Linked DNA regions of Sporosarcina pasteurii. The protein of the gene in region 1 binds, or shares a complex with, the protein of each later gene. Links are inferred from orthologs where the notes say so. Each region holds a gene or a part of one and is shown on either strand. Other genes may lie near its edges.

Evidence for each region.
Region 2: the proteins of accD (region 1) and accB are in contact, whole or in part, in a solved structure (PDB 8UXZ), measured with the Escherichia coli proteins. The link is inferred for Sporosarcina pasteurii from one-to-one orthologs.
Region 3: the proteins of accD (region 1) and accC are in contact, whole or in part, in a solved structure (PDB 8UXZ), measured with the Escherichia coli proteins. The link is inferred for Sporosarcina pasteurii from one-to-one orthologs.

The regions. Positions count from the first base shown.
Region 1 is NZ_CP160452.1:868,928-871,849, forward strand. Bases 1-2,759 are described here. They hold accD (acetyl-CoA carboxylase, carboxyltransferase subunit beta), read left to right. Parts: upstream 1-829; coding sequence 830-1,690; downstream 1,691-2,759. Other genes in these bases: AB1H92_RS03935 (FadR/GntR family transcriptional regulator), read left to right, coding at 175-825; accA (acetyl-CoA carboxylase carboxyl transferase subunit alpha), read left to right, coding at 1,692-2,645; pfkA (6-phosphofructokinase), read left to right, coding at 2,696-2,759. Outside these bases: more of pfkA, read left to right, coding at 2,760-2,922.
Region 2 is NZ_CP160452.1:1,570,248-1,573,334, reverse strand. What follows is about bases 164-3,087. They hold accB (acetyl-CoA carboxylase biotin carboxyl carrier protein), read left to right. Parts: upstream 164-1,335; coding sequence 1,336-1,839; downstream 1,840-3,087. Other genes in these bases: accC (acetyl-CoA carboxylase biotin carboxylase subunit), read left to right, coding at 1,850-3,087; AB1H92_RS07235 (SpoIIIAH-like family protein), read left to right, coding at 565-1,104; AB1H92_RS07240 (hypothetical protein), read left to right, coding at 164-568. In the rest of the region: more of AB1H92_RS07240, read left to right, coding at 104-163. UniProt on the Escherichia coli protein: This protein is a component of the acetyl coenzyme A carboxylase complex; first, biotin carboxylase catalyzes the carboxylation of the carrier protein and then the transcarboxylase transfers the carboxyl group to form malonyl-CoA.
Region 3 is NZ_CP160452.1:1,569,148-1,572,286, forward strand. What follows is about bases 164-3,139. They hold accC (acetyl-CoA carboxylase biotin carboxylase subunit), read right to left. Parts: upstream 2,339-3,139; coding sequence 989-2,338; downstream 164-988. Other genes in these bases: nusB (transcription antitermination factor NusB), read right to left, coding at 164-397; AB1H92_RS07220 (Asp23/Gls24 family envelope stress response protein), read right to left, coding at 582-971; accB (acetyl-CoA carboxylase biotin carboxyl carrier protein), read right to left, coding at 2,349-2,852; AB1H92_RS07235 (SpoIIIAH-like family protein), read right to left, coding at 3,084-3,139. Outside these bases: more of nusB, read right to left, coding at 14-163. UniProt on the Escherichia coli protein: This protein is a component of the acetyl coenzyme A carboxylase complex; first, biotin carboxylase catalyzes the carboxylation of the carrier protein and then the transcarboxylase transfers the carboxyl group to form malonyl-CoA.

The DNA.
Region 1 (2,922 bases):
TGTTTATTTCATTTTTTAATCATGGTTGTAAAATGAACGAACTAATTTAAAATTATCCTCGATGTATTTAAGTGTTTTTTATTTTTACTTTACGTAATGCAATCGCTTCTGTATGATGGGTAACAGAGTGGTCTGACCACTAAGTACAATCGTTACTTCCAGAGGAGTTCAGCAATGGAAAGTCAAAAAGAGCATTCAAAAATGTACCTAGAAATTGTACGTGAGTTAAGAAATCTAATTGAAGAAGAAAATATTAAGACTGGTGGGAAACTTCCATCTGAACGTGTATTGGCTGAACGTATGCAAGCAGGCCGTTCAACTGTCCGAGAAGCATTACGAAGTCTTGAATTATTAGGTGTTATTGAAACAAGACGAGGGGAAGGTACGTTTTTAGCTGACCTTCAAAAAAATCAATTCGTCGATGTGTTATCTGGTTTTATTTTACAGCAATCGACTTCAATTCGAGATGTGCAGGAAACAAGAAGAATACATGAGATTGCTGCGATTCAAACTGTTTGTCAACGTGTGGAATTACGTAAGCTTCCAGTCTGGGAGAGTTTGTTAGCAAAAGTTGAATACGATGAAAGTATGAAAAGAATAGATTTAATACGGGAAATGATTGTATCAACAGGAAATCGTCTCTCATTGAAAATCTGGAGGCTATTAAAACAATTCAGTCAAGTGCCGTACGATATGGATATGACACCAGTTGAGAAGCAATACGTGAAAGAGTTACTTGTCGGGATAGTAGACGGGGATGAAGCAAAGACGCTTAAAGAATACAATAATTGGATAAAATTAGTAGAGGATGAAAGAGGGGAGTAATGAGATGATTCGTGATATCTTTAAGAGAAATCGTAAACAAAAAGAAGCAAAAATACCTTCCAAACAGGCTAAGAATGATGTACCAGAAGGAATTATGACGAAATGTCCAGAGTGTAAAAATATAGTTTTAACTAAAGATTTAATACAAATGTTAAAAGTTTGTCCAACTTGTGATCATCATATGCGCATGACAGCTAATGAGCGTGCACAAATGTTATTTGATGAGGGGACTTTTCATTCCCTGGATGATCATTTGAAAACGGAAAACCCACTAGACTTTCCAAGTTATACTGAAAAAGTGGAAAAGGATGCTGTGAAAACGGGACTAAATGAAGCGGTATTAACTGGTACTGGTGAAATCGATGGACAACAAGTGGCTGTTGCGATTATGGACTCACATTTCAGAATGGGTTCTATGGGTTCAGTTGTCGGTGAGAAAATTACCCGTGCTGTAGAAAAGGCTACTGAATTAGGTGTTCCAATCCTAATCTTTACGGCTAGTGGTGGAGCAAGGATGCAAGAAGGTGTTTTATCACTGATGCAAATGGCAAAAACCAGTGTTGCACTTAATCGGCATGCTGAAAAAGGACTATTATTCGTATCGATTATGACATACCCGACGACCGGTGGGGTATCGGCAAGTTTTGCATCTGTCGGGGATATTAACCTTGCTGAACCGAAAGCACTTATTGGGTTTGCCGGAAGACGCGTGATCGAACAGACGGTTAGAGAGAAACTGCCGGATGATTTTCAAACGGCCGAGTTTCTACTTGAACATGGTCAACTTGATGCGGTAGTTCATCGTGAAGATATGAAGGAAACTTTATCAAAGGTTATTCGACTTCATGTAAAGGAGGCTAAGTAAAATGAGTAAAACTCTGTCATTTGAAGAGCCGATTGTAAGGCTTCGTGAAAAAATTAATGAACTTGAACAGTTTACTGCGGAATCATCTGTAGATTTATCTGATGAAATCGAGACGTTAAAAAGTCGTTTGAAAAACTTAGAAGAAGATATTTATGGCAATATGGAAACTTGGGATCGCGTTCAAGTAGCAAGACACCAACAAAGACCAACAACGTTAGATTACATTGAAGAACTATTTGCAGATTTTATTCAACTCCATGGTGATAGAAATTTTGGTGATGACGAAGCGATTGTTGGTGGAATTGCATCATTTAATTCTATACCCGTGACGATTATTGGGCACCAAAGAGGGAAAGATACGAAAGAGAATGTGAAACGAAATTTTGGAATGCCTCATCCGGAAGGTTATCGTAAAGCGTTAAGGCTTATGAAACAGGCGGAGAAATTTAACCGCCCTATTATTTGTTTCATCGATACAAAAGGAGCCTATCCAGGAAAAGCAGCTGAAGAAAGAGGGCAGAGTGAAGCAATTGCACGGAACCTTATTGAGATGGCAGGATTAACAGTTCCTGTAATTTCAATTGTCATCGGTGAAGGCGGTAGTGGCGGCGCACTAGCATTAGGTGTTGCGAACCACATTCATATGCTAGAGCATTCTACTTATTCCGTCATATCTCCTGAAGGAGCGGCCTCTATTTTGTGGAAAGACGCAAGCTTATCAAAACAAGCTGCAGAAGCGATGAGGATTACTGCGCCACATTTGAAGGAAATGGGGATTATTGATGAGATGATACCAGAAATCCTCGGCGGAGCTCATCGCGATCCAAAAACGCAAGCTGTTAAAATCGGTCAAACTATTCGCCGTTCTTTGGACGAACTTGGAAAATTATCCAACGAAGAAATCGTACAAAACCGATATGATAAATTTCGGAAAATTGGTGTGTTTACTGAATAGTTTTTGCGGAAATTCAGTTTGCGGTTGAATATATGCGAATTGGAGAGATCATTGTGAAGATAGCTGTATTAACAAGTGGCGGCGACGCACCAGGAATGAATGCAGCGGTGCGCGCAGTTGTCCGAAAAGCGATTTATGAAGGGTTTGAGGTAGCTGGGATTTATAACGGTTACCAAGGGTTAATTGATGGGAAAATCGAGAAAATGGAGCTCGGCACAGTCGGTGATATTATTCATCGGGGTGGGACGATGTTACGTTCTGCTCGATGTCCTGAATT
Region 2 (3,087 bases), 700 kb from region 1 along the record:
TTTTTGCCAATTGTGAAGTTGGCAATTGGTTTATGGATTATCCGATCAGTATTCTCTTTGTTTGGTCATAGCAATCTATGAGCTAGCATAAAATGAATTATTGATGACGAAGAAAGATGCCTTAACGAATGAAAATGGGGATATTATGCAAAAACCAACAAAAAAAATCCAAACCGTTTTTTTCGGAACCTTATTAGTTCTCGTTATCATGATTATAAATACCAACGTATGGGGAATCGGAGGAGGGAAGTCAACGATTGAGGGGGATAGAAGAGAAGAAGTTGCGCTAGAACAAGCACTAATGAAGATTGAAGGCGTTGGAAAAGTGGCTATTTACTATCATAATAATGACTCCGACAAAGAAGATCCGCTCTCCAATTATTTCTCTCTTTCCCAGACAAAGACGGAGAAAATTTCAAAACCTATCCAAGGCATTCTTGTCGTCGCAGAAGGTGGGGGAGATCCAGTCATTCAAAATTTATTATCTAAAACATTAGCAACTGTTCTGCAATTACCAGAACATCAAATTGTCATCGTCGAAATGAAAAATGGGGAGGAAACAGAATGAAAACAAATAAGCGTACAGTATGGTTCTTAACTTTATTAAGCCTTGTAGCGGTTATCTCAATCTACTACTTGAACAAGAAATCGCCAATGCCATTTGATGGAATTACTATTTTTGGAGATTCCGATAATCCAGCGACGATCACGGAAACAACTGGCAATGCTGATAAACAACCGGTTTTTGCAGAAAGTTACTTATTTGAAACGATGCGAATGGAAGTTCGTGATGAGCGCAGTCAAATACAAGAACAATTGACTTCAAAATTAAATGCAACTGAAGATTCGGCAGAAAAGAATGCAGTATTTGATGAGATGGCTCAACTTGTCAAACAAGAATCAGCGGAATCCTTACTAGAAATGCAAATTATCGCATTAGGGTATGCGGATGCATTCGTTCGTGCTGAAGGGAATAATGTTACAGTTACAGTTTTATCCGAAGATGGACACTCTAATAAACAAGCGAGTGAAATTACACATCTTGTTATGAGTAACTGGGAAGATGCTAAAAAAGTAAAGGTGGATTTTAAAGGAGATTCATGAAGGAAACGAAAAAAATTAAAATGATACCATGAAAATAAAAAACTAAATTGTAAACATAGCAATTGAACGTGTTGAAGAAGACGGAAAAAGGTCCGATTCGACAAAAGTTGCTATGTTTTTTTGGTTTTTTCTTATGATTTTACAACATTTCTATGATATGTATTCCAAATTTGAAAGAAAACAGCTAAAATAGAGGGGAGCATCAAATATTTTTAGTCAGGAGAATGGGACATGTTAAAAATCCAAGAAATTCGAGAAATAATTAAGTTAATTGATAAGTCTTCGATCGAAAAGTTCTCATACGAAGCAGACAATACAAAAGTTGTCTTGAAAAAAGGAAGCAATGGGCAGACTGTCGTACCTGTTCAAGTTGAACAAGTAGAAGCACAGCCGGTTGTTACACCAGTACCGGAAGTTAAAGTAGAGGCAAAACCACAACCGGTTCAACAGGAAATACAAGCAGCACCAGAAGTAGAAGTTGTACATGATGAGTCTATGCATGAAGTTACGTCTCCAATGGTTGGAACGTTCTATGCAGCATCCTCACCTGAAGCTGATGCATACGTGAAAATTGGAGATAAAGTTTCGGACGAGTCTGTCGTTTGTATTGTTGAAGCTATGAAGCTATTCAATGAAATTGAAGCGGAAGTTTCAGGGGAAATTGTAGAAATTCTTGTGAAGGACGGCCAGCTTGTCGAATATGGACAACCCCTCTTCCTTGTAAAAACAAACTAAGGAGGAATGGATTGTGAAGAAAATATTAATTGCAAACCGTGGAGAGATTGCAGTACGCATCATCCGCGCATGTAAAGAATTAGGGATTGAAACAGTTGCGGTTTATTCAGAAGCTGATGAAGAGGCCTTACATGTAGAGTTAGCAGATGAAGCGTATTGTATCGGCCCAAGGTTATCGACGGATAGCTATTTAAATTTCTCAAATATCATTAGTACAGCAAAGTTAACCGACTGTGATGGCATTCATCCTGGATACGGGTTTCTTGCAGAAAATGCAAGTTTCGCTGAACTATGTGAAGAAGTCAATATTAAATTTATCGGACCTACTTCCGATGCCATTTCAAGAATGGGGACGAAAGACGTTGCGCGTGAAACTATGCGTGAAGCGGGTGTTCCAATCGTTCCAGGTTCAACAGGTATCGTAGCTGATGAACATGAAGCGCTTGAGATTGCTGAAAAGATTGGTTTCCCAGTCATTATAAAAGCAACTGCTGGCGGCGGCGGTAAAGGGATACGTATCGCTAACAATAAAGAAGAGTTAATTACAGGTGTAAAGATTACACAAAAAGAAGCTGCGGCTGCATTTGGTAATCCAGGCGTTTACCTTGAAAAATATATTGAGATATTCCGCCACGTTGAAGTACAGGTGCTCGCAGATCAATTTGGTCATACGATTCACTTAGGTGAACGTGATTGTTCTATTCAGCGCCGTATGCAAAAGCTAGTGGAAGAAGCTCCATCACCAGCAATTACACCTGAACTTCGTCAAGAAATGGGGGAAGCAGCTGTCAAAGCTGCAAAAGCTGTTAATTATGAGGGCGCGGGAACCGTTGAGTTTATTTTCGACCACATTAATAACAAGTTCTATTTCATGGAAATGAATACACGTATTCAAGTAGAGCATACGATTACTGAAATGATTACAGGTGTTGACCTGATAAAAGAACAAATTAAAATTGCATCAGGCGAAAAGCTGGCATTACAACAAGATGATATTCAGTTAAACGGTTGGTCGATTGAATGTCGGATAAATGCAGAAAATCCAGCGCGCAACTTTATGCCTTCACCGGGTAAAGTAGAAATGTATATGCCGCCAGGTGGTTTTGGTGTGCGTGTTGATTCGGCAATGTATACCGGTTACACAATTCCACCATTTTATGATTCTATGGTTGCCAAGCTAATTGTTCACGCTGATACTCGTGAAGAAGCAGTTTTAAGAATGAAACGTGCACTGGATGAGTTTATTAT
Region 3 (3,139 bases), 700 kb from region 1 along the record:
TCCTCCAGATCAGTTACTTATTTGTCGTAAATTTTGATAGTACACCGTTAACAAAACGACCCGATTTTTCATCACCAAATGTTTTACTTAGCTCGATTGCCTCATTCATAATGACACGTTCAGGAGCCTCTTCACTATACTGCAATTCAAATACCGCAAGTCGTAAAATAGTTCTTTCTATTTTGGGCAAACGATCTAGCGACCAGTTTTCCAAGTTTTCTGTAAGGGCAGCATCTATTTCCTCTCTATGCTGCATAGTACCGCGCACTAAGTGTTCATAGAAGTGATTCGATTCTTCTTTTACAATAAAAGCAATCGCCTCTTCTATTGATAAATCTAGATTATCTAATTGGAAAAGCGTTTGAATCGCTTTTTCTCGTGCAACTCGTCTGTTCATCTTCATTTCTCCTCTACTGTTGCTTTCCGGCATTATCATATCATATCCATAAGTTTCCGGATACAGTAGACTTTTTATACTTCCTAAAAAGAGTTTGTCCAATAAGTACGAAAAAGTAGAGGGAGAGAACTTATAAATAAATTCTCCTCTACTTTTGTTGTGTACATTTGACAGACTGATGACCTCATACTGTTTCGGATTCTATGCCAGTAATATGAATATTTACTTCTTTTGTTTCAAGTGAAGTCATATTGTAAATTGCATTGCGTACTTGTTTTTGAATTTCAAATGCAACTTCACGTACTGAAAAACCATATTGGACGACACAATAAACATCTACCGTTAGGCCATCTTCTGACCAACTTGTTTTTACGCCTTTACCATGTTGTGTGCGTCCTAATTTTTCAGCAACACCAGTGGCGAAATTTCCTCTAGTATGCGCGACACCTTTTACTTCATTCGTCGCAATGCCGATAATGACCTCAAGTACTTCTGGAGCAAGCTGAACACGCCCTAATGCTTCATCTTCGGATGGTGCCATTCCGACAAATGAAGGCATTTCTTTATCTGCCATTTTCAGTTGTCCTCCTTTTACTTCATTATGTCATATTTCTCAAGAAACTTCGTATCAAAGTCCCCTGATTTAAACACTTCATCGCCCATCAATCTAAAATGAAACGGAATTGTTGTTTCAACACCTTCAATAATAAACTCATCCAGTGCACGTTTCATTCTTAAAACTGCTTCTTCACGAGTATCAGCGTGAACAATTAGCTTGGCAACCATAGAATCATAAAATGGTGGAATTGTGTAACCGGTATACATTGCCGAATCAACACGCACACCAAAACCACCTGGCGGCATATACATTTCTACTTTACCCGGTGAAGGCATAAAGTTGCGCGCTGGATTTTCTGCATTTATCCGACATTCAATCGACCAACCGTTTAACTGAATATCATCTTGTTGTAATGCCAGCTTTTCGCCTGATGCAATTTTAATTTGTTCTTTTATCAGGTCAACACCTGTAATCATTTCAGTAATCGTATGCTCTACTTGAATACGTGTATTCATTTCCATGAAATAGAACTTGTTATTAATGTGGTCGAAAATAAACTCAACGGTTCCCGCGCCCTCATAATTAACAGCTTTTGCAGCTTTGACAGCTGCTTCCCCCATTTCTTGACGAAGTTCAGGTGTAATTGCTGGTGATGGAGCTTCTTCCACTAGCTTTTGCATACGGCGCTGAATAGAACAATCACGTTCACCTAAGTGAATCGTATGACCAAATTGATCTGCGAGCACCTGTACTTCAACGTGGCGGAATATCTCAATATATTTTTCAAGGTAAACGCCTGGATTACCAAATGCAGCCGCAGCTTCTTTTTGTGTAATCTTTACACCTGTAATTAACTCTTCTTTATTGTTAGCGATACGTATCCCTTTACCGCCGCCGCCAGCAGTTGCTTTTATAATGACTGGGAAACCAATCTTTTCAGCAATCTCAAGCGCTTCATGTTCATCAGCTACGATACCTGTTGAACCTGGAACGATTGGAACACCCGCTTCACGCATAGTTTCACGCGCAACGTCTTTCGTCCCCATTCTTGAAATGGCATCGGAAGTAGGTCCGATAAATTTAATATTGACTTCTTCACATAGTTCAGCGAAACTTGCATTTTCTGCAAGAAACCCGTATCCAGGATGAATGCCATCACAGTCGGTTAACTTTGCTGTACTAATGATATTTGAGAAATTTAAATAGCTATCCGTCGATAACCTTGGGCCGATACAATACGCTTCATCTGCTAACTCTACATGTAAGGCCTCTTCATCAGCTTCTGAATAAACCGCAACTGTTTCAATCCCTAATTCTTTACATGCGCGGATGATGCGTACTGCAATCTCTCCACGGTTTGCAATTAATATTTTCTTCACAATCCATTCCTCCTTAGTTTGTTTTTACAAGGAAGAGGGGTTGTCCATATTCGACAAGCTGGCCGTCCTTCACAAGAATTTCTACAATTTCCCCTGAAACTTCCGCTTCAATTTCATTGAATAGCTTCATAGCTTCAACAATACAAACGACAGACTCGTCCGAAACTTTATCTCCAATTTTCACGTATGCATCAGCTTCAGGTGAGGATGCTGCATAGAACGTTCCAACCATTGGAGACGTAACTTCATGCATAGACTCATCATGTACAACTTCTACTTCTGGTGCTGCTTGTATTTCCTGTTGAACCGGTTGTGGTTTTGCCTCTACTTTAACTTCCGGTACTGGTGTAACAACCGGCTGTGCTTCTACTTGTTCAACTTGAACAGGTACGACAGTCTGCCCATTGCTTCCTTTTTTCAAGACAACTTTTGTATTGTCTGCTTCGTATGAGAACTTTTCGATCGAAGACTTATCAATTAACTTAATTATTTCTCGAATTTCTTGGATTTTTAACATGTCCCATTCTCCTGACTAAAAATATTTGATGCTCCCCTCTATTTTAGCTGTTTTCTTTCAAATTTGGAATACATATCATAGAAATGTTGTAAAATCATAAGAAAAAACCAAAAAAACATAGCAACTTTTGTCGAATCGGACCTTTTTCCGTCTTCTTCAACACGTTCAATTGCTATGTTTACAATTTAGTTTTTTATTTTCATGGTATCATTTTAATTTTTTTCGTTTCCTTCATGAATCTCCTTTAAAATCCACCTTTACTTTTTTAGCATCTTCCCAGTTACTCA